3 regions of the Noviherbaspirillum phoenicis genome follow, and region 1 is predicted to be linked to each of the others. Evidence: predicted binding sites of a transcription regulator. Region 1 holds the regulator's gene; each other region holds the start of a gene.

Region 1 (9,586 bases):
TACTGCTCGGCAATCATGAAGCAGAACACCGCCGGCGGCAGCGAGGCGAACAGGTACATCTGGCCACGCTGCATGTCGCTCAACGGCAGCACCAGGTCCAGCAGGCCGGCGCTGGCCAGGCCTGTCAGCGGGCAGGCAATCGCGCCGATCAGGCCGATGTGCCAGCTGCGGAAATTCACATCCATCATGCGCACGCCCAGCGAAAAGAGCATCAGCGGAATGCAGGCGTCGCCCAGCATCCGCAGTGCTGACAGCAGCGGCGCCGGCGGGCTCAGCTTGAACACCGCGCACAGCATGCCGAAGATCATGGAGAGCATCATCGGGCTGGTCATGAACTTGAAGAAGGAACTGCGGCGGCCATGCCGCCCGGTCTCGATGATCTTGATGCCGACCGAGAAGTAGACCAGGTTGGCGGCCATGAACAGCGCCACCGCCGCCGACAGGCCGGCAGGACCGAAAGCCAGCGCCGCCAGCGGCAGGCCCATGTTGCCGCAGTTGTTGTACATCATCGGCGGCACGAAGCTGCGCACGTCGTAGCCCAGCAGGCGCGCCACAGGCCATGCCAGCAGGCCCGAACCCAGCGAGATCAGCACGCCGGCTAGGATCAGCACCAGGTTGTGGCCAACATCGAAATCCTTGGCCGCCAGCGCGGTAAACACCAGCAGCGGGCACAGCACTTCCATGCTGACCCGGTTGACTGCGCCCATGTCGGCGCGCACGCTCTCGCCGCGCAGCCGCGCATAGCCATAGCCCACCGCAATGATGGCGAATACCGGCAAGATGATGCTGAGAATGCGTTGAAACATGTCCACTGCCGCTAGTCCTTTTTCCGCATGCGCGCAGGCATGGGCCAGACCGCAGCAATGATGAAGTGAATGATGTGAATGGGAATTGGCACAGGCGCTTGTTCTTCCGCCGCTATGCCTTGAGCAAACGCGCTTCGGCCAGCGCGATGGCTTCGGTCGCGCCGCGCAGCACCACGATATCGCCGCCGTGGAACACCGTCTCCGGCGTGACATCGATGCGGCTCCTGCTGCGCCGGATGGCGGTCACCTCGGCGCCCACCTCGTTGAGCCCGAGCTCCGCCAGCGGCTTGCCGATTGCATGCGCATGCTCGGACAGCGACACCGAATGCAGCCGCACATTCAGGTGTTCGGAATGGTCGGCCGCATCGTCGGCACCGTGGAAGTAGCCGCGCAGGGCCGCATAGCGCTGGCCGCGCACATCCTGCACCCGGTGCAGCACGCGGCGCAGCGGCACGCCCAGCATCAGGAGCGCATGCGAAGCCAGCATCAGGCTGCCCTCGATCGCTTCCGGCACCACTTCGGCCGCGCCCGCGCCGCGCAGCTTGTCGAGGTCAGTATCGTCATGGCTGCGCACGATGACCGGCAGTTGCGGCGCCAGCTCATGCACATGGTGCAGCGTCTTCAATGCCGACGGCGTGCTGGCATAGGTGATCACCATGGCCTCGGCCCGATGGATGCCTGCCGCCAGCAGGCTTTCGCGGCGCGTGGCGTCGCCATACGACACGCTGGCGCCGGCCGCCTGCGCTTCCTGCACCCGTTCGGGATCGAGGTCGAGCGCGTGATAGGCGATCTTCTCTTCCTCCAGCAGCTTGGCCAGGCTCTGTCCGCTGCGGCCGAAGCCGGCGATGATCACATGCTTCTGGGTCGACATGGTGCGGGTGGCAATGCGGGTCAGCGCCAGCGACTGCAGCATCCAGTCATTGGCCGAGAGCTTCAGCACGATGGCATCCGACTTGGCCAGGATCAGCGGCGTGATCAGCATCGACAGCACCATCGAGGCCAGGATCAGCTGCACCAGGAACGGGTCGACCAGCTGCAGACCGCCGGCCTGGTTGAGCAGCACGAAGCCGAATTCGCCGGCCTGCGCCAGCGCCAGGCCGGTGCGCAGCGCAACGCCTGGCGAGGCGCCGAACAGCCGTGCCAGCGCCGCGATCAGCGCGAACTTCACCAGCACCGGCACCAGCAGCAATAGCAGCACCAGCCACCAGTTTTCCAGCACCAGCGGCACATTGAGCAGCATGCCGATGGTGATGAAGAACAGCCCCAGCAGCACGTCGCGGAAAGGCGCGATGTCCTCTTCCACCTGGTGCTTGTACTCTGTCTCGGAAATGAGCATGCCGGCGACGAAGGCGCCCAGCGCCAGCGACAGGCCGGCGCGCTCGGTGATCCAGGCCGCGCCCAGCGTGATCAGCAGCAGGTTCAGCATGAATAGTTCCTGCGAACGGCGCTTGACCACGATCTGGAACCAGCCGCGCATGAGCTTCTGCCCGATCACCAGCAGCAGCACCAGCACCAGCACCGCCTTCAGGCCGGCCCACACCAGCGTGGGCAGCAGGTCGCGCGGATTGGCCAGCGCCGGCACCAGGATCAAGAGCGGCACCAGCGCCAGGTCCTGGAACAGCAGGATGCCGATGATGCGGCGCCCATGCTCGCTTTCCAGTTCCAGCCTTTCGGTCAGCATCTTGGAGACGATGGCGGTGGACGACATGGCCAGCGCGCCGCCCAGCGCAAAGGCGGCCCGCCAGCTGATCTGGAACAGCGACGGCAATATCCAGGCCGACAGCGCACCGAACAGCATGGTCACCGCAATGGTCAGCAGCACCTGCGCCATGCCCAGGCCAAACACCGTCCTGCGCATGGAGGAAAGCTTGGGCAGGGAAAATTCGAGTCCGATAGAGAACATCAGGAAGACAACGCCGAATTCCGCCAGGGTGTGGGTGGTGGCGTTCTCCTCGGCCAGCCCGAGCGCGTGCGGGCCGATCAGGATACCCACAGCCAGGTAGCCCAGCATGGGTGGAAGATGCAGCATGCGAAAACCGACCACGCCAAGCACGGCCGAGCCCAGCAGCAGCAAGGTAAGTTCGAGAGCAGAAAACATTGGGCAGGCGGACTTTCCGGTGATTGTTGAAAAACTGAAACGGCAGATGCATATGTGCCGATAAGTGACCAATCAAATCACCGGGTTTTTGTTATTTCTGGCAGGTTTTTTGCTTTCGTAATTCGTTTATACTTCGGGCATGAGTGTAACCCATGAAAAACCATTGTCGAAGTCTTTCGACACGGCGCAGGCGGCACGCGCAACCGAAATGGCGCGTGAAACCCTGCAGATCGAAGCCGACGCCATCCTGGCCCTGAAGGACCGCGTCACCGCCGACGACGGCAGTTTTGCGCAGGCGGTTGGCCTGCTGCTGGGCTGCAGCGGCCGGGTGGTGGTCTCCGGCATGGGCAAGTCCGGCCATATTGCCCGCAAGATCTCCGCCACGCTGGCCTCGACCGGCACCCCTTCCCTGTTCGTCCATCCTGCCGAGGCGGCCCATGGCGACCTGGGCATGGTCACCGAGAACGATGCCTTCATCGCCATTTCCAATTCCGGCGAAACCGCCGAGCTGCTGGCCATCGTGCCCATCATCAAGCGCATGGGCGCCAAGCTGGTGGCCATGACCGGCAACGACGCTTCCAGCCTGGCGCTGCTGTCGAACGTGCACCTGAATACGGCCGTGGCCAAGGAAGCCTGCCCGCTGAACCTGGCGCCCACAGCAAGCACCACCGCCACGCTGGCGCTGGGCGATGCGCTTGCCGTGGCGCTGCTGGATGCGCGCGGCTTCAGGGAAGAGGATTTTGCCCGTTCCCACCCGGGCGGCGCGCTGGGCCGGCGACTGTTGACCCATGTGCGCGACGTCATGCGTAGCGGCGACGCTGTGCCCAGGGTGGCGCCAGAAGTCTCGCTCAACGCGGCGCTGCTGGAAATCAGCCACAAGGGCATGGCCATGACCGCGGTGGTCGATCCAGAAGGACGGCCGATCGGCGTGTTCACCGACGGCGATCTGCGTCGCATGATCGAGCAAGTGCAGGACTTCAGCAAGATCGTGATCGCCGACGTGATGCATCCCGGCCCGCGCAGCATCGGCCCGGACCAGTTGGCGGTCGAGGCGGTCGAAATGATGGAGCAGCATCGCATCAACCAGCTGCTGGTCACCGACGGCGACGGCATCCTGGTCGGCGCCCTCCACATCCATGACCTGACCCGCGCAAAGGTGATCTGATGCAGCAGTCACTTGAGGAAAGCATGGCGCGGGCACGCCGCATCCGGCTGATGGTGTTCGATGTCGATGGCGTGCTGACCGACGGCAGCCTGCATTTCGGCGCGGACGGCGAAATGATCAAGACCTTCAATGTGCTGGACGGCCACGGCATCAAGCTGCTGCAGCAGTCGGGCGTCATCACCGCCATCATCAGTGCGCGCCAGTCGGCGCTGGTGGCGCGGCGCGCGGCCGATCTCGGCATTACCCATGTGCAGCAGGGCGTGCATGACAAGCTATCGGGTTATCAAGCGTTGCTGGCCGAATGCGGCGTCGAGGCCGAGGCCAGCGGCTTCATCGGCGACGACGTGATCGACCTGCCGGTGCTGACCCGCGTGGGCTTTGCCGCCAGCGTGCCGAACGGCCATCCCGAGGTGCGCTCGCGGGTGCATTACGTCACCACCGCCGGCGGCGGCCGGGGCGCCGTGCGCGAACTGTGCGACTTCATCCTGCGGGCGCAGGGCAATTACGAGGCGGCGCTGGCGCCGTATCTGAGATGAAACAGGATCGCCGCCGCTTCAGCATGGCGCCGATGCTGCTGCTGGTCACGCTGATGGCGCTGGGCAGCTTCTGGCTGCTGCAGATCATGCGCACGCCGGACAACGGCGGCGGCCCGGCGGCGGCGCGCACCGAACCCGATTACTACGTCGACAATTTCAATTTCGTGCGGCTGTCCGCCACTGGCGAGGCGCAGTACAACATCGCCGGCAAGCGCATGGTGCACAATCCGGCCGACGACACGCACACGATCGATTTGCCTGTGATTAACAGCCTTTCGCGCGAGAGGCCGCCGATGACAGCCCGCTCGGAGCGGGCCATCGTGGAACCCGGTGGCGTCAAGATTCACATGTATGACGATGTCAAGATAGATCGCCCGAAAACGCCGCAGGCGGAAAATTTCCACCTGGAGTCCGACTACCTGATGATCTTGCCCGACGAGGACATCATGCGCACCGACAGGCCGGTGCGCCTCACCCTGGGCGGCTCGACGCTCAACGGCGCGGGCATGGTGGCCAACAATGCCACCGGCGAACTCAGCCTTGCCAGCCGGGTCCAGGCAACCCTGCCGCCGCGCCAGACCGCCGTCCGCTGAAAGCGCGACCGGACAATCAACAACGCATTTCCTTAGAGAAGAGTGATGAAACAACTTCACGCATGGTTCATTCTGCTGATAGGCATGGCCGCGGCGGGCAGCTCGCTGGCTGAAAAGGCCGACATGACCAAGCCAACCAACATCGAGGCTAATCAGATGGCCTACGACGACGTCAAGCAGATCAATACCTTCACCGGCGATGTGGTGCTCACGCGCGGCACCCTGATATTGAAAGCCGACCGCATGGTCGTCACCCAGGACCCGGCCGGCTACCAATACGCCACCGTCTACGCCAAGCGCGGCGAGAAAGCCACTTTCCGGCAAAAACGCGATGGCGGCCCGAACCTCTGGATCGAAGGCGAAGCGGCCGACCGCATCGAGTACGACACCAAGACCGAGGTCGCGAAGTTCTATGTGAACGCCAAGATCCGTCTTCTCGAAGGCGCCAGCCCGACCGACGAGGTCGAAGGCGAATTCATTTCCTACGACAGCAAGCAGGAGTTTTACTCGGTCAACAACACGCCCAGCAGCACCAGCAAGGCCGGCGCCGGACGCATCAAGGCCATCATCCAGCCACGCAACGACACCAAGGCGCCCTGAGATGGAGAACAGCATTCTCAACGTGCAGGGCCTGCAAAAAAGCTATGGCGCGCGCCAGGTGGTGCGTGATGTCTCCCTGCATGTCGAAAGCGGCCAGGTGGTCGGATTGCTGGGGCCGAACGGCGCCGGCAAGACCACGTCGTTCTACATGATCGTCGGCCTGGTGCCGTCCGACGCCGGCGCCATCGACCTGGACGGCGTCGACATCTCGCGCCTGCCGATCCACCGCCGCGCCGTGCTGGGCCTGTCCTACCTGCCGCAGGAAGCATCGGTATTTCGCAAGCTTACGGTGGAGGAAAACATTCGCGCGGTGCTGGAGCTGCAGCGCTATGAAGGCAAGCCGCTGTCGAAGGAACAGATCGCGAACCGGCTCAATGCCCTGCTCTCCGAACTGCAGATCGAAAAGCTGCGCGACAACCAGGCGATGTCGCTCTCCGGCGGCGAACGCAGGCGCGTTGAAATCGCGCGCGCCCTGGCTACCAGCCCGCGCTTCATCCTTCTGGATGAGCCCTTTGCCGGCGTCGATCCGATCGCCGTCATCGAAATCCAGCGCATCGTGCGCTTCCTCAAGGAACGCAATATCGGCGTGCTGATCACGGACCACAATGTCCGCGAGACGCTGGGCATTTGCGACCATGCCTACATCATCAACCAGGGCGTAGTGCTGGCCAGCGGCCGCCCGGACGACATCATTGCCGACGAGTCGGTGCGCCGCGTCTATCTCGGCGAGCACTTCCGGATGTGAGAAAAGGCAAAAATGAAACAGACACTTCAACTCCGCGTATCCCAGCATCTCGCGCTGACGCCGCAACTGCAGCAGTCGATCCGGCTGCTGCAGCTTTCAACGCTGGAACTGCATCAGGAACTGGAACAGATCCTGTCCGAGAATCCGCTGCTTGAACGTCTGGATGATCCACTTGACCATTCGATCAGGCTGCTCGCCGACGGCTCCGTCAGCAGCGCGCCGACTTCCACGCCAAGCGGCGACGCACCTGCTTCCGACGCTGCCCCTGCCACGGAAGGCGAAGGCGGTTTCGAAGCCGGCGAGGGTGGCGGCGAAGGCAGCGATAGCGGCGCCGACGCCGACTGGAGTTTCGACGACGTTGCTCGCACCTCCAAGGCCCCGGAAGACGACGATGCCCGCCCGCAGATGGAAGCGCATGAGCTGACCCTGCGCGAGCATCTGCTGGAACAGATGCGCGTAACTGTCCAGAATCCGCGCGACCGGGCGCTGGTTGAACTGGTGATCGACGCGCTGGATGACAACGGTTATCTGACCGAGCCGCTGGAAGAGATCCACGCCCGCCTGCCGGAGGAACTGGAAGTCGAGATCGAGGAGCTGTCGATGGCGCTGAAGCTGCTGCAAAGCTTCGACCCGGCCGGCGTCGGCGCGCGCGACGCGTCGGAGTGCCTGGCGCTGCAGATCCGGCGCATGCCGCGCGTTCCCATGGTGACGCGCCGCACCGCACTGCAGATCGTCGAGAAGCACTTGCAGCTGTTTGCGCAGCGCGACTTCAACAAGCTGAAGAAGAGCCTGGACTGTGACGAGGAAGACCTGCGCGAGGCGCAGGCAGTGATCCGGCAATGCAATCCGCACCCTGGCGCCATGTTCGCCAGCGACGCGTCGGACTATGTCGTGCCCGACGTGATCGTCAAGCGCGGCAAGAACGGCTGGCAGGTGATGCTCAATCATGACGTCATGCCGCGCCTGCGCGTCAATGCGCTGTATGCCAACATCCTCAAGCAGAGCAAGGGCGAAGGCTCGATGAGTTCGCAGCTGCAAGAAGCGAAATGGCTGATCAAGAACATGCGCCAGCGTTTCGATACCATCCTGCGCGTCGCCCAGGCCATTGTGGACCGCCAGCGCAACTTTTTCTCCCATGGCGCAGTGGCAATGCGACCTCTTGTGTTACGAGAAATAGCTGATACACTGGGTTTACACGAAAGCACCATCTCGCGTGTGACCACACAGAAATACATGCTCACGCCGCATGGCATGTTCGAGTTGAAGTACTTCTTCGGCAGCCATGTTGCAACCGATGCAGGCGGCGAAGCCTCATCGACTGCAATCCGGGCGTTGATCAAACAACTCATAGGAGCCGAAGACCCGAAGAACCCATTTTCCGATAGTCGCATCGCAGAAATGCTGGCGGAACAGGGTATGGTAGTAGCACGCCGTACCGTCGCAAAATATCGGGAAGCCCTGAAAATCCCTCCAGTCAATCTGCGCAAGTCCTTGTAGTTCTTTGCAGCATGTAACTCGCTGACATGTTTCATCCTCAGTGAAACCTCTGCCGGCCTTTCACAGGAGCGTAGTATGAATCTCACCATCAGTGGACATCATCTCGAAGTGACTCCCGCAATTCGTGAATACGTGCAAGGCAAGCTTGAGCGGATCAAGCGCCATTTCGATCATGTCATTGATATAGCGGTCATCCTGGCCGTTGATAACCTCCCTGAGAAAGAAAGGCGCCAGCGCGCCGAAATCACCCTGAGGCTACGGGGCAAGGATGTGCATGTGGCCAGCATCGCACAGGACCTGTACGCCGCCATCGACACGCTGATCGACAAGCTTGATCGGCAGGTCCTGAAATACAAGACTAAGATCCAGGACCATCAGCATGCCGGCATCAAGCGCATGATCGGGGAAGATGACGATGGCGCCGCGGCGGCGCCGACCGCCTGAATCTTACGATTCTTCCCGTAAACGCGTGACCGCAGGGTGCCCAAGGCACCCTGCATAAAAAACCACAGTTCAAAAATACTGTTTATTCATACAGTACTTATGATACATTAACGCCATGTTCAACGTTTCTGCTTTGGAGAAGACGTCATGGCGCAATTCAATACCACCGCAAGCAACCCCCTCTATCTCGACCAGGCACCAGCCGGTTTCATGCTGCGCGTAGGTCGCCGCGAAATGCAGATCCGCCGCGAAGTGCGGAAAAACCAGTACAGCGTCAATCCCATCATCGATTGCCGTCCTGGCGACGATCCTGGCCACCTGCAGATGCTGTTGTTCAATCGCTGGACCGTGGTACTGGCCAAGGCAAACGCAGCACATTAATTCCCGGCAGGCTGGTGCGCTCATGCTTGCAGCCCGGTCTATACAAAGCTGCGTTTCTTGAATGTTGCTAAACTGTGCACTTTCATTAACGCGCCTGACAACGACGCTCATCCGGACCAATAGCAGGTACTTGCACAGGTAATCAAGCCTCAAGAACGATGAAGGCATCTTTTGTCAGGCGCTCCTGATCAGCCCAACATGAGCGCACACCTTACAGGCACCATAACAAACCATATCGGATTCATTACCCTTGATCGGGCCAAGGCATTGAATGCCTTGTCGCTGGACATGATAAGAGCGCTGACTGCGCTCCTGCGCGAATGGCAAGCCAATGATGATGTATTCGCAGTCGTCATACGATCAAGCAGCCAGCGCGCTTTCTGTGCGGGTGGCGACATCCGCTTTTTCTACGATGTCGGCACTGCGGGTCCGGCCGGTGGCAGCGCCTTGCTGGAAGACTTCTTCACTGAAGAGTACGCACTGAATCATCTGATTCACCATTACAGCAAGCCTTACATCGCCCTGATGGACGGCATCGTCATGGGCGGCGGCATGGGAATCTCGCAGGGTAGCGCGCATAGCCAGTTGCGCATCGTGACCGACAAGACTGCGATGGCGATGCCTGAGGTGCATATCGGTCTTTTCCCGGATGTAGGCGGCGGCTATTTCCTTTCCCGTCTGCCTGGCGAACTGGGCGTGTGGCTGGGACTGACGGGACAGA
Region 2 (9,586 bases), 3.1 Mb from region 1:
TATGCCGGATCAAGCCGGGCGAAGTCATTTTCGACCGACCCGGGTCGCCTGATTCCGCATTGATGGCAGTCGCCCTTTCCCGCACCGCGTGGATCCGCCTGGAAAACGCCGGCGAAGGCGTGGCAGGCGACCGGGTTGCGGAACAGGCTCTGCAAGAGCTGAAAGAGAATTGGCATCGCACGCTATTGCGTGCCATACCCGGCTTGCCTGCCGAAGCGGTTCAGGCAAGGGCCGGTCATGTCGCGCTGCTGAACGTGCTGGACGAGCAAGCGGGCCAGGCGCAGGTGCGGGAGCATGCACAGCTTCGGCAGGGCGCGCTGGCGGAGCTGCAGCAGATGCGGCATGCGCTGTCCGAGGTGGCTCAGGTGCTGTCGACTTCGGAGACCCGGCTGCCTGCAGCGGCTGGCAACCCGCTACAGGCGGCCTGCACCCTGGTGCTGCGCGCCTCCGGCATCTCTGACCGCGGCCTGAAGGCGATTGCCTTGACTGCATCGAGAAGCGAGCCGTGGCTGGAAAGCTTTTGCCGTGAACATCAGCTGATACAACGGCGGGTAAAGCTCAACGGCCCGCTCTGGTGGCGCCAGGATCACGGTGCGCTGCTGGCCTTTCGTGCCTCCGACGAAAAGCCGGTTGCATTGCTTCCAAATGCCAGCGGCTATGTGCTGAGCGACCCGGAAACCGGAACGACGTGCAGCGTGGATGCCGCAGTCGCCAGCACCCTGACGACCCATGCAGTCCAGTTCTTTCCCAGCCTGCCCGGCGCCGCGCTTCGGTTCAAGGACCTGGTGTGGTTCGGCCTGACCGGCAGCCGCCGCGACCGCCTGCGACTGATCACCTTCGGCCTGGCGGGCGGGGCCGCTGGCATGGTTTCCCCCATCGCCATGCAGGTGCTGACCGATTCCGTGCTGCCCTCCGCCGAACGCGACGAGCTGGGGCAATTGATTGCGCTGCTGTTCATGACAGGCATCTGCATGACGGCGTTTACCTTCTGCCGCGTCCTGGCAACGATGCGCATCCGCACGCGTCTCGGCAACAGCGTCCAATGCGGTGTGATCCAGCGGCTGCTGGGGCTTCCGGTCGCTTTCTTCCGCGATCATGAGGCGGGCGATCTGGCGCAGCGGGCCATGGGAATCGATGCGGCTCTCCAGATCATCAGCAATACGGTGGAAAGCGCCATTTTCGGCTGGCTGTTCGGCCTGTTCAGCCTGTTCTATCTGTTCTTCCTGGACCTGCGGCTTGCCGTTTTGGCCATCCTGCTGGTTGGCGTGCAGTTGGCCTGGACGCTGGTCATGAACTATCGGGCCTTGCTGATCGAGCGTCAGAGCGCTGCGTTGTCCGGGCGTATCGCCAGCCAGGTTTTCCAGCTGCTCACCGGCATTGCAAAACTGCGCGCCCATGGCGCGGAGCGGCGTGCGTTTTCAATCTGGGCCGGGCTGTTCGCGCAGCAGAAGGCGCTGGATATGCGCATCCATGGAATCGGCAACGCCAATGCCACTTTCGACGCCGGTTTCGGGCTGTTATGCAGCATCCTGCTGTTCGGTTCGGTCGCGTTTCTGTTGCCCGACATGCGCGCGGGTGAATTCCTGTCCTTCAGCGCCGCTTTTGCGCAGTTCCTCGGCGCAACCATGGCCTTGGGCAGCGCGCTGACCAGCAGCCTCAGCGTGATACCGCTATACGAAAGGGCGCGGCCGATACTGCAGGCCATCCCCGAAGCCGTCGCAAGCGCGCATTTACCCGGCAGGCTCAATGGCGCAATCGACATCAGTGGACTGTCGTTCGGCTATGAAGCCAATGGGCCGGATGTGCTCAGCGATATCAGCATCACCATCCGCCCCGGCGAATTCATCGCTCTGGTTGGCGCGTCGGGCTGCGGCAAGTCCACGTTGCTGCGCCTGTTGCTCGGCTTCGAAACACCGCGCTCGGGCGCGATTTACTACGACGGCCAGGATCTGTCCGGCCTGGACAAGGTGGCGATACGGCGCCAGATCGGCACCGTGCTGCAGAGCGGGAAGCTGATAGCGGGCGACATGTTCACCAACATTGTCGGCACCGCCCCCCTGGCCATGGAAGACGCCTGGGAAGCTGCCCGGATGGCCGGGCTGGAGGAGGATATCAAGGCCATGCCCATGGGCATGCATACGATGATCAACGACGGCGCAACCACAATTTCCGGAGGACAACGTCAGCGCATGATGATTGCGCGGGCCATTGTCGGCAAGCCGGCCATCCTTTTGCTGGATGAGGCAACCAGTGCTCTCGATAACCGCACACAGGCGATTGTGACAAGCAGTATTGCCAAGCTGAAAGCCACCAGGATTGTCGTTGCCCACCGTCTTTCGACGATCGCCGGGGCCGACCGTATTTTCTTTATCGAGCGAGGACGCATTGTGGAGAGCGGGACTTACCAAGAATTAATGACACTAAACGGGCGTTTTAAAACACTGGCTGAAAGGCAACTCATATGAGCAAGCTGCTGCTGGCTGAAGGCGATAAATGGGTCGACCAGGCCCGCAACGGCAACCAGGACGCGTTCAACAAGCTGATGGAAGCCTATTACAGCAGGGTGTGGCGCTTCCTTCTCAAGTGGGTGAAGAACCGCGACGACGCCGAGGAACTGACGCAAGAAACCTTTCTGGCGGCTTGGCGCGCGCTGCCTGGCTACCGGGCGGGGTCGCAGTTTTCCACCTGGCTGCTGGGCATTGCGCTCAACCTGGCACGCAACCATCACAACCGGGTGGTGAAAAAGCGCCTGAACGATGTGGAACTGGACGAGTCGCTTTACCTGGAACGGCCGGGTGGGCATGATATCGAACCGGAGTCGCAATACCAGCGCAAGCAGGCGATGATCGCGCTGCAGCAATCCATCGACCGATTACCCGAGGACATGCGGGAAGTCATGGTGATGGTCAAGCTGGAGGGCATGCTGCTTGAGGATGTCGCCAGCATGCTGGGCATTCCTTCCGGAACGGTGAAAAGCCGGCTGTCGCGCGCCAAGACCAAGTTGATGGAAGACATGGGGCGTCATTTGTAGTCGGGTCACGGCGGCGGGAGGCGGAACGAAATGCCGACCGCAGTTGCTCAACCTGTCGAATACACCCGTTTTCACCGACTTTACCAAGGACATCAACATGAACGACAAGGAATCCAAACTCGACCACCTGCTGGCAGATCTGGCAGCATCCTATGCCCGTACCGCGCCGCCGCGGGATGGGCTGGAAAAGCTGAAGCGCCGCATGCAGGCGGAGACCAACACGCTGTCGGACGCCGACCTGGAATGGCTTGCCGCCGCCGGCAGGGTTCTGGGCGTGGAGCCCAAAGGCAACAAGGACGAATGACCGTTCAGCCGGCCAGGCTCGACAGATTCCCAAGGCGAAGCCCTGGCGCCGCAAGCCCGGCCATCAAGCCGGATGCCGGCTGGCCGATACAACTGGCAAGCGCAGCGCCATCACCGCAGTCAGACCGACAAATACCGCGCACCCTTCATTTCCCCTCTGAATGTCCCGCAGCTAACTGCAGGCGGCCGTTGTTGATCCCTTTTCCCTGAAGGCAGTACACTGTCGCGGCATGTAGCGCGATTGTCGCGCTGCCTGGCGACGGACATGGATCCGGATGGTGGCTTCCAGCCTGCGTCCCGACGCGGAACACAGGCGCTCATGGCCTGGTCCCATGGCATGGTGCTTGCACAGTCCTGCCATCCAGGCCTAGGAGCCTGCGCGGCAGAAGGTTCGGCGGCTGCAACGCGCGAGAAAACGGTCCAGTTCGGTATCACCACCTGCTCCCAGGGGTTCGGCAAAGCAGTGCTTTGCCCCCTGGGCTTGTTGGTACTACCAAACTGTCCTCGTTTTTCGCACGTTTCGCTACGCCGCCTTCTGCCGCGCAGGCTCCTAGCCTTCCGCTGCCGTACCGGCCTCATCAATAAAAAAACCAGGAGATGTAATGAATCAGCGCCCTGCGAAGTCTTCCATTGTCTTGCGCCTGCTGGGAAGCGCCTTGCTTCTCCCCGGCCTTTCGCTTGCCAGTCCATTCGCCTATGTGCCCAATGAGAAGTCGGGTACGGTATCGGTCATCGATGTTGCCAATGACAGCGTGGTCACCGACATCAAGGCCGGCAGCAAGCCGCGCGGCCTGGCCATCGCCGGAAACCGGCTGTATGTCAGCGACCAGCCGGCCAACGCGCTGGTGGTGATCGACCTGGCCAGCCGCAAGCCAGGCGGAACGGTTGCGCTCGGCGAGTCGCCGGAAGGCGTGTCGGCTTCGGCGGACGGGAAATGGATCGTTGCGGCCAGCGAGGTCAGCAATGCGGTCAGCTTCATCGATGTCGCCAGCGGGCAAAAGGCGTTTTCCGTCACCACGGAAGGCAAGAATCCGGAGCATGCGGTGTTCAGTCCCGACGGCAAGCTGCTGCTGGTGAGCGCCGAGGAAGCCGACAGCGTGGACGTGGTGGATGTGGCGCAGCGCAAGCAGGTGGCGTCGATCAAGGTCGGCATGCGCCCGCGCGGCATTGCCTTCCGGCCTGACGGCGCTGTCGCCTATGTCGCCTGCGAACTGGCCAGCACGGTGTATGCGATCGATGTGCCCGGCCGCAAGGTGATCAAGGAAATCAAGGCCGGCAATTTTTCGAATGGGGTAACCATGTCGCCCGATGGCAAGCGGGTCTACGTCTCCAATGGCAAGGATGGCAGCGTGTCGGTGATCGACACCGCCAGCAATGCGGTCGTGGCCACGATTGCGGTCGGAAAACGCCCCTGGAACATGGCGATCACGCCGGATGGCAGCAAGCTTTATGTGGCCAACGGCCGCTCCAATTCGGTGTCGGTGATCGACACCGCCAGCAATACGGTCAGCAAGGAAATCAGCGTCGGAGAATTGCCATGGGGAGTCGTGATCCAATGAACGCCATCGTCGAAGGAAACGCGCTGCAGGCGCAGGTCAGGCCGGCAGCACGGTACACCTGGCAAGCCATTGTGCTGCACTGGCTGCTGGCGGTGCTGATCATCGGCATGCTGGTGCTCGGCTATTCGCTGGAAGACATCCCGCGCAATACGCCTGCGCGCGGCTTCTATGTGAACCTGCACAAGTCCTTTGGCGTGCTGGCCCTGGTGCTGGTGCTGGTGCGGCTGGGCTGGCGTTTCAGCCACAAGCCGCCGCCGACGGCGCCCGGCATGCCGCGCTGGCAGGCGGTCGCGGCCGCCTGGAGCCACGGGCTGCTGTATCTGTGCATCCTGCTGCAGCCGCTGTCGGGCTATCTGGGATCCTCGTTCGGCAAGTACGGCGTGAAGTTCTTCGGTATCGAACTGCCCAACTGGGGCTGGGAAGACAAGGCGCTGCGCGGCTTTTTCGGGGAAGTGCATGAAGCGGTCGGGTTCACGCTGGCAGTGCTGATCGCCATCCATGTGCTGGCGGCGCTGAAGCACTTGCTGATCGACCGCGACCAGGTATTCCAGCGCATGATGCCGGGCGGGCGCAGATCCTGACCGCACCGACGATCTCCTCCACTTCCAGAACCGGCCGCGCGCCGGTTTTTTCTTGGCCGGGCCCGGCCGGCATCCTGAAGGACTCTGCTGCTTGCTGCTGCATTGAAGCTCTTATTACAACTTGGGACAGTGTTGTTGCAAAAGGGAGCAGCCGTCCAGGCAATCGCCTCGACAGGACAGGCACGGCGCCCGCCATCAGCGGCGATGCATGGCCTCCCCATGGGGAAAAGGGCAAATTTTCCCGACCGGCGGCAGCGCCGGCAGGCTGGCACACGGATTGCGTTAATAGCGATGGCAGCAGGCGAACCATCGCTCCAACCATCCCATGACAGATAAAGAGGAAGACACCATGAATCTCGCAGACATCAGCAAGCTCGGTATCAAGAATCCGTTCAAGGAGCGCTACGACAACTTCATCGGCGGCAAATTCGTCCCGCCAGTGAAGGGCCAGTACTTCGAAAACATCAGCCCCGTGATCGGCAAGACCTTCTGCGAAGTGGCGCGTTCCACCGCCGAGGACGTGGAGCTGGCGCTGGACGCCGCCCATGCCGCCAAGAAGGCCTGGGGCAAGACCTCGCTGACCGAGCGTTCGCTGATCCTGAACCGCATCGCCGACCGCATGGAAGCCAACCTGCAACTGCTGGCGACCGCCGAAACCATCGACAACGGCAAGCCGATCCGCGAAACCATGGCTGCCGACATTCCTCTGGCGATTGATCACTTCCGCTATTTTGGCGGCGTGATCCGTGCCCAGGAAGGCTCGATTGCGCAAATCGATTCCGAGACCTATGCCTATCACTTCCATGAGCCGCTGGGCGTGGTTGGCCAGATCATTCCGTGGAACTTCCCTATCCTGATGGCAGTGTGGAAGCTGGCGCCGGCGCTGGCCGCGGGCAACTGCGTGGTGCTGAAGCCGGCCGAGCAGACGCCTGCCTCCATCATGGTGCTGATCGAGCTGATCGGCGACCTGCTGCCGCCTGGCGTGATCAACATCGTCAATGGCTTCGGCCTGGAGTGCGGCAAGCCGCTGGCGTCTTCCAAGCGCATCGCCAAGATCGCCTTCACCGGCGAGACCGGCACCGGCCGCCTGATCATGCAGTACGCCTCGCAGAACATCATCCCGGTGACGCTGGAGCTGGGCGGCAAGTCGCCCAACATCTTCTTTGAAGACGTGATGGACAAGGACGACGCCTTCTTCGACAAGTGCCTGGAAGGCTTCGCGATGTTCGCGCTGAACCAGGGCGAGGTCTGCACCTGCCCGTCGCGCGTGCTGGTGCAGGAATCGATCTATGACCGCTTCATGGAGCGCGCGGTCAAGCGGGTCGAGGCGATCAAGCAGGGCAACCCGCTCGATTCGTCGACCATGATCGGCGCCCAGGCTTCGCAGGAGCAGCTGGAAAAGATCCTGTCCTATCTCGACATCGGCCGCCAGGAAGGCGCCAAGGTGCTGACGGGCGGCGCGCAGAACATGCTCGACGGCGACTTCGCCAGCGGCTACTACGTCAAGCCGACCATCTTCGAAGGCCACAACAAGATGCGCATCTTCCAGGAAGAGATCTTCGGACCGGTGGTGTCGGTGACGAAGTTCAAGGATGAAGCCGAGGCGCTGGAGATCGCCAACGACACGCTGTATGGCCTGGGCGCCGGCCTCTGGACCCGCGACAATGCGCGTGCCTTCCGCGTCGGCCGCGAGATCCAGGCTGGCCGTGTCTGGACCAACTGCTATCACCTGTACCCGGCCCATGCCGCGTTCGGCGGCTACAAGCAGTCCGGCATCGGCCGCGAAAATCACAAGATGATGCTGGAGCACTATCAGCAGACCAAGAACCTCCTGGTCAGCTACAGCCCGAACGCGCTCGGCTTCTTCTGAGCCGGCGTACAGGCAGGCGCATGCCGCGGCATGCGCCTGGCATCGATGTGATAACGAGATGGGATGGCGTCATGGAAGCACTGGTACCCCGCGTCACCGCCACGCCGGCCGCACTGGAACTGATCGCGCAGTTGCGGCAGAAGCATGGCCCGCTGATGTTCTTCCAGTCGGGCGGCTGCTGCGACGGCAGCTCGCCGATGTGCTACGCCGCCGGCGAATTCAACGTGGGCGACGAAGACGTCTATCTCGGCAACCTGGATGGCGTGCCGTTCTACATCGGCGCCGACCAGTTCGAGTACTGGCAGCACACACAATTGATCATCGATGTGGTCAATGGCATGGGCGGCATGTTCTCGCTGGATAACGGGACAGGCAAGCGCTTCCTGACCCGTTCGCGCATCTATACCGACGAGGAGTCGGCGCAGCTGGAAGGCAAGCGCACCCACGGCGACAGCCTGCGTGACGGGCAGTCGGGACATCCATCGCATCAGGCAGAACAATCGCAGTAATTTCCGAGGAGACTGTAATGCAGAAGAAGAGCTTAGCCATTTTCGTTGCCCTGGCCCTGTCCGCGTCGTTTGGCGCGCAGGCGGCAGGCGTGACCAACGCCATGCTGGAGAGCACCGGCAAGGACAATGCAAGCGTGCTGAACTGGGGCATCAGCCAGGACGGCCAGCGCTTTTCGCCGCTGACCCAGGTCAATGCCAAGAACGTATCCAAGCTGGTGCCGGCCTGGTCGTTCTCGTTTGGCGGCGAGAAGCAGCGCGGCCAGGAGTCGCAGCCGCTGATCTATAACGGCAAGATGTTCGTTACGGCGTCGTATTCGCGCATCTTTGCGCTGGACGCCAAGACCGGCAACAAGCTGTGGAAGTACGAGCACCGCCTGCCGGACGGCATCATGCCGTGCTGCGACGTGGTCAACCGCGGGGCCGCGCTGTACGACAACCTGGTGATCTTCAGCACCCTGGATGCGCAGCTGATCGCGCTGAACCAGGACACCGGCGAAGTGGTGTGGAAGGAGAAGGTCGACGACTACGCCGCTGGCTATTCCAACACCGCCGCGCCGCTGATTGCCAAGGGCCTGCTGCTGACCGGTGTGTCGGGCGGCGAGTTCGGCGTGGTGGGACGCGTCGAGGCGCGCGATCCGAAGACGGGCCAGCTGGTCTGGTCGCGCCCGATGGTCGAAGGCCACATGGGTTACAAGTACGATGCCGACGGCAAGGCCATCGAGAATGGCATTTCCGGCACCACCAACAAGACCTGGCCGGGCGACCTCTGGAAGACCGGCGGCGCGGCCACCTGGCTGGGCGGCACCTACGATCCCAAGACCGGCCTGGCCTACTTCGGCACCGGCAACCCTTCGCCATGGAACAGCCATCTGCGTCCCGGCGACAACCTGTATTCCTCGTCCACCGTGGCAATCGACGTGACCACCGGTCAGATCAAGTGGCACTACCAGACCACGCCGCATGACGGCTGGGACTTCGACGGCGTCAACGAGTTCGTGACCTTCGACCAGGGCGGCAAGCGCCTGGGCGGCAAGGCCGACCGCAACGGCTTCTTCTACGTGGTCGACGCCAACAACGGCAAGCTGGAAAACGCCTTCCCCTTCGTCAAGAAGATCACCTGGGCTACCGGTATCGACCTCAAGACCGGCCGGCCGAACTACACGCCCGAGGGCCGTCCCGGCGACCCGACCAAGGGTGCCGACGGCAAGAAGGGCCAGTCGGTGTTTGCCGCGCCGTCCTTCCTGGGCGGCAAGAACCAGATGCCGATGGCCTACAGCCCGAAGACCAGCCTGTTCTACGTGCCGGCCAACGAGTGGGGCATGGAGATCTGGAACGAGCCGATCACCTACAAGAAGGGCGCGGCCTTCCTTGGCGCGGGCTTCACCATCAAGCCCTTGAACGACGACTACATCGGCGCGTTGCGCGCCATCGACCCCAAGACCGGCAAGATCGCCTGGGAAGTCAAGAACAATGCGCCGCTGTGGGGTGGCGTGCTGGCGACCGCCGGCGACCTGGTGTTCTATGGCACGCCTGAAGGCTATCTGAAGGCGCTGGACGCGAAGACGGGCAAGGAGATGTGGAAGTTCCAGACCGGCTCCGGCGTCGTGGCGCCGCCGATCACCTGGCAGGAAGGCGGTACGCAATATGTGGCCGTGGTGTCGGGCTGGGGCGGCGCAGTGCCGCTGTGGGGCGGCGAAGTGGCCAAGAAGGTCAATTTCCTGGAGCAGGGCGGC
Region 3 (9,586 bases), on a different contig from region 1:
ACATACTTGCCCATCGCCGAAAAGCAAGCCTGAAATCGTTAATCGCGCGCTTCGTGCGTAGCCTGCGAGTGCTGGCTTACCTGCCGGAACATAAGAAATTCCTGCAACTTGATGTCGTCCGTCTTCATCTAGCAGACAAATGGAATATCGATCTTTTTCACCACTTGAGCCAGCGCTCTTATCTATGCGAGGATCTGCCGGTAAGGACTCGGATCGCCTATTGGTTTGCGCATTACCGGCTAGAAGACCGCACTTTCATCCCGCGGTATAAAACCACCCTTTACCGGAAAGGTGGTTTCTTGCTATGGGAGCGAGAGGTGGCGGGCAAGCGCTTTGCGATCACATTGACGCTGTCACCGAGATGGGCGCCGGAAGGGGAACTCAGCATTTGCTTACTGATGAACGGAAAAACGTTGCATTGTTTAAGCTTCAACTGGATTGACGGCACTTTCGCTGGCCTCGGACAACCCATTGTCCCACTTGTTGCCCGCAACCAAGGTGCCTCCTCCCACGTTCAGGATGCGCTGGCAGCATTCAACCAAGCGTTTCCTAACAACTCCCCCAGTTTTTTTTGTTTCGCCGCTATGCAGGGAATTGCCGAAGCGGTCCACAGTAACTATGTGGTCGCGATAAAAGGTGATGCCAACATTTGCTATGAAAACAAGGGCAAAGCCAGTAATTTCACCAATGCCTACGACAAATTCTGGAAGAGCCTGGGCGGTGTAGAGGTCGCAAATGGGAAATATTTGATTTCTTTGCCGTTCTATACGAAGCCACTTGAAGAGATTTCCGCAAAACATCGAAAGCGAGCATCCATACGTCGGTCATTCTGGAAAGATATCAGCAGCTCGTCTTGTAAAACTATCCAGCCATATACGTTCCATAAATGCAACACATTAATTGCAGCATAAAAAGCAAATTAAGGTTGCGTCGGCTTTGCAGCATCGCGGCGCAAGTCTGAGAAGAAGTAAAGGGACTACAGTCTGATTCACGCGAGCTTCTCCAACCGACAGTTAAGACACCATATGCTCCCATACGCGAAAAGACTTTGGGAGGCGCTAAACTATTAGCGCGTTTTAAGGCGCGCGCGACGGGTATGTGTTTGATGGGAAATGGGCCGCGCAGAGGGCCTACTTTCGCCGGCGCGATAGGCTTTTTATTGCTACATTCGCAGGTTTCCCTTGCTCAGGACCCACCTTGGGCATGGATCGCTATCAAGCGTTTCTTGGCTAGCATCAGGTTCGCCATGCCAAACAGCGTTAGCAGTTGAGCCGTGTTCTTCGCCAGGCCGCGATAGCGGGTCTTGCGGTGCCTAAACAGATTCTTTACCACATGCAACGGATGCTCGACCTTGGCGCGTATGCTCGCTTTGGCGTGCTCAATCTTCTCCAGTAATTCGCCCAACGGCATGTCCGGTAAAACGCGCCGCTTACCCGGCTTCATGGCGACGTGCCAAGTCACAGTACTGGCCAGGTTCTTTTCCCGCCTGGTCAAGCCGGTATAGACTGCATCGCCAAAAGCGTGCGTCTCTTCTCCATGCAGCAGCGCATGAGCCTGCGTCACATCATTGACATTGGCTGCGGTAGTCACAACGGTATGGACGAGAAGCGGCATCCACGCCAATACGCGTTCTCATGCCGAAATGCCACTCATTTCCCTTTTTTGTCTGGTGCATGTCCGGGTCGCGTTCTCCAGCCTTGTTCTTCGTCGAAGGCGGCGCAGCAATGATCGTGGCGTCCACGATAGTGCCTTCCTTGAGCAGCAGTCCCTTCGCGGCCAGGTGGCCGTTGATGGTGTCAAACACCACCTTGGTCAGATGGTGCGTTTCCAGCAGACGACGAAACTTTAACAATGTGGTCGTATCGGGCGCGGTATCGACACTCAGATCGATGCCAATGAAACGGCGAATGGCCTGGCTGTCGTCGACCGCACCTTCCATGCCTTCATCCCACAAGCCAAAGCATTGCTGGACGATATACATGCGAAGCATGCGCACTAAACCAATCGGCGGTCGTCCGCGGCCTTCGCCCTTCGGATAGCAAGGTTCCAGTACCGTGACCAGATCGGTCCATGGGGTAAGGGTCTCGATCTCCGCAAGAATCCGGTCACGTCGCGTTACCTTCTTTTTGGCTGCATATTCCAGTTCAGAAAAGCTCGACTGCATCGTTCTGCCCCAAAATGACTCACGTAGCATTCTGGCAGAACGTCAGCAGTCAACTTAAGCCAGAATAAATCAGCGTCTCTTAGGCCTTCCCTGTCCCAAGAATTGAGAAACCACGTAACTATTGTTTTAGTTTAAATTTTTAGCATGCAAAACTATTATTCGCTGACAGTCACAAATGCATTTCCATCAATAAACTAACACCAAACACATTTTCATGTCATTCGAAATTGAAAATTATTACTTCCAAGGCACGACAACAATATAGATTGTGATATATCAAGGGCTTTAATGGAATGGACGCATCCTTCCTGAGACGGTATTGAAGTGCCAAAGTGGATGTGCAGGAAGTCCACAATCAGAAATGATGCGTCCATTCCATTAGAGCCAGCTACAAACCGTAGCGGACTAAACCGTTTTTACGCTTGCTTAAGGCGACAGCTCAGGCCCAGACCCATCAGGCCCAGACCGATCAGTGCAACGCTGGCCGGCTCAGGCACCGCATTGTTGAACACGACGTCCAGAGAGCCGTTGATCGTCTGTGTCCCGGTTGGCGAGAAGTTGTTCAGCTGACCGGACTGGAACGACACGTTGTATAACGGATTCGGTGCGGTGAAGTACTGGCTGCCCGAGGCGTTCAGTGCGAAAGTCGAGGTGGCGCCGAAGCTGCCGCAATTGATGCCATTGCCGCAGGTAGCAGGTTCGGGGCCAGCGTACCCTGGCCAATGGTTGGGGTGCCGGTGGCGATCTGCAGATCGTCGCCCGCATTGCCCGTGGTCCAAGCCGTGGCGCCGGTTCCCGGTGCGCCAAACGTGGTGTTGGAGTTCGGATCGAGGAACAGGCGCTGGCTGCTGCTGGCGCTCGGCGTGAAGTTGAACGTGGTCACGCCGTCGGATTGGGTGAAGGTGCCGGATGCTTGGTACAGCGCATAGAGGCCGTATTGAGCACCGGTGCCGCCAGTGGAACTGAGGTTCGAGGCAACCGGGGTAGTACCATCGTTCGAAACGAACTGACCTGCATTCCACACCAGGGATGCCTGGAAGGTATTCCCCAAGAAGGTAATGACCTCGACATAATTACCCGTGATCTTGTCTGCAGTGATACCAGTGAGCGTGCCGCCGGCAATCGTTGCATTTACTCGGAAATCCGGAAAGGTCGCTTGTGCCATTGCGCCGGAGTTGAAGACGCCCAATGCTGTGGTGATGGCTGCTGCTGCCAAAGTCTTGCTCATCATTTTTTTCATTCTGTTTCTTCATAGACATTGAGTATATTCAACTTTCAGTGCCTCCCCTGATTGGATTAGCCCCTAAATCTTTATTTCCAAAATTCAAAATTTTATTGTTATAGCCCGACAAGTTTCCTATTGCATTAATCATGCCTGGACAATAAAAACACTTTTATTCAGATGCTTATGAGATATTCAAGTAAAGAATGTTATACGAATGTAAATCCAACCGATATTTCTTTTATGAATTGTTGATTATAAGAAAATATGCGAATTTAGTTTAAAGCGTACATCATTAGTAGTTCCCAGATGAAAGATGATTTCCTTATGTAATTCCGGTTGACGTGTCACTGTGCTAAGGCAGCATTGTCTATGCGACGCGATCTCTATTCATAGACAGCCATTCCAAGTATGGCTTGAAACCTCTCTTTGTTAGAAAGATTTTAATGATATGCAAGTTTGATTCGTTGAAACGGTCATATTTAATTTTTGAAATGTTATTAATGTGAATAATTAATCCAATTCAAGAAAAAACTGTCGAATATTTTTACACACCCGATTTTTCCCTTTAATAAATCCTTTTCTAATCACTGATTTAACCGATAAGAGGAACATAGGCCCAATTTATGCATTTATTTTCGCAGGGGGTATTTGTTAAATTGGAGAAACGGACATGAATAATTTATCGAGGAAAACTGTACTCACGCGTGCATTGGTCAGTGTTTTTGCGCTAGCAACTTCTAGTGCAATTGCCCAATCTTTCCCGGACTTCACAGTCAGTGAAGCGCCCGTTCCGGGCGCTACTGGTAGCACCGTGAACGCGGATAAGATCACCGGCAATTACACTGAGGTCGTGACCTTTAACGGCAGCCCAAGCAGCGGCACTTTCGATGTATCGCTGAGGTGGAATGCTGGGCAATTTGTCGCCAATAATGGAAGTACGCCGGTTGCGTCACAGCTGGGTGGCGTTACCGCCAATCAATATGGTCTGTATGCTCTATATCGTGGAAGCGGCACCTATACTACTGCTAGTTCACTAACGACCTTTATCTACAACCCGACGGGGAATCTGAGCATATTTCTGGATCCTGCTTCGAATACCACATTTATCCAACCGGGAACGGGCACTACACCTTTCGTAACAGGCAACAACAGTGATGATATTGCGCTTGCAAACGGCATAACGACTACCGGTCAGGGGCAGCTTGATCCGACCTTGCCTACCTGTCCGGGTGCAGGTGGCAGCGGCAGTGGCAGTGGGATTAACTGCGGCAATTTTGGCGTGAACACGACGTTTAACTTGAGCGCTGCTGGGACCCAATATTTTACTGCCCCGGTCCCGTTCTATAACGTTTCCTTCCAGTCGGCTCAGTTGAACAACGGGGTTGCGCCGAATGGCACGCAAGTCATTAACGGCTCATTGGACGTCACATTTGTTGGCGGCAGTTCGGTGCCACCAGGACCCGGCCCCTCCCCAGTCCCCGAGCCAGCGAGTATTGCGCTGATGGCGCTGGGTCTCCTCGGTCTGGGGCTGAGCCGTCGTCGCAATGGTTGAGAAGCCGAGATTGCCGAAGCAAGGCTGCGCTGTCGGAAGCAGCTTTGCTGGCATCGAAACATGGGGGCACCAACGCGAAATAACTGACCGACTCAGCAAAACTTGGCTCATCTGGCTACGGTGTCCATTCTTTGAATATATAAGTCCTTTTAGCTCCGCGTATTGTTCCCTTCGCTAAATTGGCAACAATGCGATATTGCGAGAACGATCAATCACCATCAAGCCAATGCCGGCTATATTTAAATACGAAACGACCTACTGTGAATGCGGAATCTATGGAACATTACCGTTATAAAAATAATAGTGTAGAAATCTTTCCTGCCAAAATAGGAGATAAGTGGACGGCCGCATTTATGGTCAATGGAAAGGCCAGAAATCCGATCAAAGATGCAGGCTTTGATACAAAGGAATTGGCCTCGGAAGCAGCGAAAGCAGAGGCCGAAACCCTCATTGATCAACATGGCGGAGTAATCCGTTGCCATTCAGAGTTTGAGGCACAAAAGGCGCCGCCCAGCATTTTCCTTTAGAAATGAAATTAGCCCGCATAGCGACAACGGCGAGTTTCGCAGTTCCAGAGAGCCTAGCTAGAAAGGAACTCCCCACACTTTGTACAATTGTGTCCAATGGAGCCAGCGGTTTTCAGGTAGTACGCAAATTCTCAGCCACTTTAGGCTAGCGACGCGGCAGCAATACAAAGCCTTGTTTGGCTCGTGTATGTTTAACCACCAAAAGGCCGAACCTATGCTTGGCAGCCTGGCTTGCCGCATTGTCGCCAGCATATCTTTGGTTGACTAAGGTGACCTCGACGGTATCGCCGGTTACCTGCTGAACGGCTTGGGCTAATTGCTCCACTTAAGCCCGGGCTTATTCACCGGCGGCAGTTACATGCAATGGAGAGCAGTCAAAACCGGAGGCCACCGTTCAGTCAAATTTGGCAGTACACTATTGTCTTAAGAACAATAACGGAGACAGTCATGCGGATGGTCATCGAGGCGCAACTTGAAGACAATGCTGGCCGTAGTGTACAGATCCGATTGGCTGAATTTGGACGCGCCGATGGTGAACTGAAGCAGTTGGGGTTGAGCCTGGCCGAAGGCAAAAATCTGGTGCACGAGGCTCAGCGCGTTTTGATCAACGCCCAAGCGCACGGTTTCTTGGTTGCTTCCAAATACTGCCCACAGTGCGGTGCAGCCTTGTCCATCAAAGCCAAGCATACGATCCGATATCTAACGGTTTTCGGTAAGGTGGCCATCGACAGCCCTCAGCTGCGTGTCTACAAATGCAGTCGGGACATGAGCAGCAAGTCACTTAGCCCGCTTGGAGCCGAGCTAGCCGGACGCCTCAGCCCGGAACTGGAATACCTTCAGGTCAAGTGGGCAGCGCACCTGCCGTATGCGGTCGCTACGGCGCTCTTGAAAAAGACTTTGCCGGTCGATCAGGCGATCTCCGTCTCTGGGCACAAGAACTGCTTATGGGCGGTTGGTCAAGAACTGGACCACGCCACCGAAAGTGCCATTCGCGGTGAACGTGCCTACCCGCCCGCAAACAGCAAGGTCAAGATTATCGCCCTGGCAGTAAATCGGCATGGTTACGTCATCGACCGTCACAACAGGAACAGGACGAAGCCAAATTGGCGCAGTATTTCCCCTCAAAGCGAGTTCCGTCCACTGGACGTCACGTGAACATCATCGCCGGCCGGGCTGTCCTCGCCGACGGCAGTTGCAAAGTGTATGGCTACGTTAATCGGGAGGTCACGTCGGCCGCGACACGCCTTGACCATTTTCTCTCGGAGCAAGGCGCTGCGCCGGACCAAAAGATCACCATCGTCTCCGACGGCGCAGGCGAATTCGAAAAAGCGGTCGACGAGTCCCAAAGGCCGTTGATCTGGATTTTAGATTGGTTTCATATCGCGATGAAATTTCGCGTAATCGAACAATCGGCGCAAAAGTTTCCTGATCTGGCGGTACCTAACGAGCACTCACTACCAGACGAAATCGCATCCGCAAAATGGTTGACGTGGCATGGAAGGGGTTTTGAAGCTGTCGAAAGACTGAAAAGCCTTCATGACATGATTGGTCTCGCCCCGGAAGACGCGGCGTACAGGGCGCTTTGGTGGAATCTGCGAGGGACGTATTGGTACCTCCAATCCAATGCCCATTACTTGGTCAACTATGGATGGCGTTATCGGCGCGGCATGCCGATCAGTAGCAGCATCGCGGAATCGGCGGTGAATGAATTGGTTAGTTTGCGTTGTGCGAAGAAGCGGCAGATGCGTTGGACGAATAAGGGGGTACACCTTCTTGTGCAGGTTCCGGTAGCGGTGCTGAACGGCGAGCTGAAAATGCGCGACATGCCTGATCAACGGCGACCCCTCACAGAGGAAAAGAATCACAATCACTGCCAATGCGTAGCTTAGCGATGCCTTTGGTTTTCACTGCTTTCCTCTACGCCAACCAAAAAGTCGCGGGCTGATGCCCATACTTCAGACTGGCCAGACACAACATTTGAAATTACCTGAAAAAAGTTTCTCAAATAAGTAATGAAATAATTCTAAAAAAATATTATCTTAGTTGCACATTTTATAACTATGTTCGAGAACGCTGATCTGGTCAGGTGTTAGTGTGATCATCAGTTCTTTTACTTATCAAGATATCCAGCTGACTGGTACAACATGGGAGTAGTGGGCAAAATGGCTATAGACAAGGCAAATTTTGTATTGGCTCCGGCAGAACTGCTCGATTTGATTTTCCGAAAGACATTAGATGCATTCATCGTCAGTGATTCCAAAAACATCGTCCTTGTCTGGAGCCCTTATGCGGAAACCCTATTTGGTTGGTCGGCCGAGGAAGCAATCGGCCACCCACTCACTGCGCTGATCATTCCGCCTGAGCATCACACCGCCCACGAGGAAGGTGTCAAGCGATTCCTGGAAACCGGCATCCTGAAGAATATAAACAGACGAGTGGAAGTTTTCGGCATGCATAAAGATGGCAATTTATTGCCGTTGGAGATGACCGTTATCCCGGTTCAGCTGGGTAATGAGACTTTATTCACATCGTCCATCCGCGACAACAGCGAACGCTATCAGCATGAGCAAATGCTGCGACAGCAGGCCGCACTATTACATTTGTCCCGTGATGCAATCATCGTAATCAATATGCATGACGAGATTGAATTTTGGAGCAGCGGTGCTACCGCGATGTTTCATTATTCGGAGCAGGAAGCGATAGGGTGCATTTATTACGATCTACTGGGAGTAACTTGTTCACCCGACAGAAAAGCTGTCAAAGTTTTACTTGAAGCCAGTGAGCACTGGGAAGCCGAAGTGACTTGCCAAGCCCGAAATGGATCGACGTTGTCCATATTGAGCCGCTATACACTAGAGCGTGATCGCAACGGAACGCCTTTCCGCATCCTAATTTCAAATACCGATATCAGCGCGCGGAAGGCAATCAAGGTTCAGGAAATGCTGCTCGTCGAAAGTGAACGGCGGTTCCAGCTACTGTTTGAACACCATCCAGATGGAGTGATCCATTTCAACACGGATGGTCGTCTTACGTCGGTCAATCAGGCATTCGTTCAGATGTCTGGCTATAGCGCCGACGATATGTTATCCGAGCAAAGGCCTTCCCTTATTGCGCCGGAGTATATGGATTTAGTCAATGCAGGGGTAGCTGCAGCAATACGGGGCACACCTCAGACAGTTGAAACCGTTTTCCTGAGGAAAAACGGGAGTAGGGTAGATATTAGCGCGACGCTCATCCCCAATGTGGCAAACGGTCAAATAATCGGGGTGCATGCACTCATACAGGACAATTCTGTGCACAGGAACCATGAGCGCCAGATCCATCACATGGCTACGCATGATTCATTGACTGGCCTTCCCAACCGCTATTATCTTGAAGATCGGTTGAGCCATGCGATTGAACACGCCAAACGCACTTCCGCTATCGTAGCAGTGCTCTTCCTTGACTTGAACCGCTTTAAAATCATCAACGACAGCTTAGGGCATGACAAGGGGGACACGCTGCTCGGCGTTGTAGCCGAACGTCTCAAGGGTGCGGTTCGCGAAGTCGATACCGTTGCCCGTATTGGCGGGGATGAATTTGTCATCGTGCTGGAAAACATTCATGACCGTAGCCACATCAAGAATGTGGCTTACCATATTCTGGAATCGATTGCGAAGCCCGTCACCGTGTTTGGGCATACGCTGCTGGTTACGACGAGCATTGGTAGCAGTGTCTATCCTGATGGGGGCGACGACCCAGCCGCCTTAATCCGGCAAGCTGATCTCGCGATGTATGAGGCAAAGGCTGTCGGACAAGGCGTCTATAAAGAATATCACTCAGACATGGGTACCAAGGCAGCGAACCGATTGCTTCAGGAAAACGCGTTGCGCCGTGCACTGCAGGAAGACCAATTGGTGTTGCATTACCAGCCGCGTATCAGTTTGACGACTGGGATGATCTCGTGCGTAGAAGTGCTCGTCCGGTGGAATCACCCGTACGAAGGCTTGGTTTTACCGAGCCAATTTATATCGATGGCCGAAGATATGGGCCTCATCGATACCCTCGGCACATGGGTTATTCAGAAAGCATGCAGCCAGCTTTCGAATTGGCACCGCTCCGGGTTTGCCGAGATGGCT

Evidence for each region. The regulator sigma-54, encoded in region 1, starts transcription at its own class of promoters, with help from an activator protein. The targets are predictions, from matches to a motif close to TGGCANGNAANCTGCTTT.
Region 2: a site for sigma-54 is predicted at 5,741-5,758, ahead of adh (aldehyde dehydrogenase). Genes of this name have one in related genera too.
Region 3: a site for sigma-54 is predicted at 3,524-3,541, ahead of pepA (flocculation-associated PEP-CTERM protein PepA). Genes of this name have one in related genera too.

The regions. Positions count from the first base shown of each region.
Region 1 covers NZ_JBDFLX010000001.1:3,634,175-3,643,760, reverse strand. Annotated here, with positions in the region: gene ABC383_RS16325 (AEC family transporter) at 1-806, opposite strand, end outside; gene ABC383_RS16320 (monovalent cation:proton antiporter family protein) at 919-2,904, opposite strand; gene ABC383_RS16315 (KpsF/GutQ family sugar-phosphate isomerase) at 3,044-4,069, shown strand; gene ABC383_RS16310 (KdsC family phosphatase) at 4,069-4,605, shown strand; gene lptC (LPS export ABC transporter periplasmic protein LptC) at 4,602-5,198, shown strand; gene lptA (lipopolysaccharide transport periplasmic protein LptA) at 5,244-5,798, shown strand; gene lptB (LPS export ABC transporter ATP-binding protein) at 5,800-6,543, shown strand; gene ABC383_RS16290 (RNA polymerase factor sigma-54) at 6,556-8,040, shown strand; gene hpf (ribosome hibernation-promoting factor, HPF/YfiA family) at 8,116-8,484, shown strand; gene ABC383_RS16280 (hypothetical protein) at 8,632-8,865, shown strand; gene ABC383_RS16275 (enoyl-CoA hydratase/isomerase family protein) at 9,064-9,586, shown strand, end outside.
Region 2 covers NZ_JBDFLX010000001.1:491,330-500,915, forward strand. Annotated here, with positions in the region: gene ABC383_RS02235 (NHLP bacteriocin export ABC transporter permease/ATPase subunit) at 1-2,465, shown strand, start outside; gene ABC383_RS02240 (RNA polymerase sigma factor) at 2,462-3,031, shown strand; gene ABC383_RS02245 (hypothetical protein) at 3,129-3,335, shown strand; gene ABC383_RS02250 (beta-propeller fold lactonase family protein) at 3,937-4,893, shown strand; gene ABC383_RS02255 (cytochrome b) at 4,890-5,474, shown strand; gene adh (aldehyde dehydrogenase) at 5,824-7,344, shown strand; gene ABC383_RS02265 (DUF779 domain-containing protein) at 7,416-7,853, shown strand; gene ABC383_RS02270 (PQQ-dependent methanol/ethanol family dehydrogenase) at 7,871-9,586, shown strand, end outside.
Region 3 covers NZ_JBDFLX010000003.1:227,905-237,490, reverse strand. Annotated here, with positions in the region: gene ABC383_RS23315 (DUF535 family protein) at 1-911, shown strand, start outside; partial or broken gene ABC383_RS23310 (IS5 family transposase) at 1,186-2,164, opposite strand; gene ABC383_RS23305 (PEP-CTERM sorting domain-containing protein) at 2,581-2,802, opposite strand; gene pepA (flocculation-associated PEP-CTERM protein PepA) at 2,799-3,404, opposite strand; gene pepA (flocculation-associated PEP-CTERM protein PepA) at 4,060-4,941, shown strand; gene ABC383_RS23290 (hypothetical protein) at 5,217-5,468, shown strand; gene ABC383_RS23285 (hypothetical protein) at 5,916-6,623, shown strand; gene ABC383_RS23280 (hypothetical protein) at 6,620-7,357, shown strand; gene ABC383_RS23275 (sensor domain-containing protein) at 7,631-9,586, shown strand, end outside.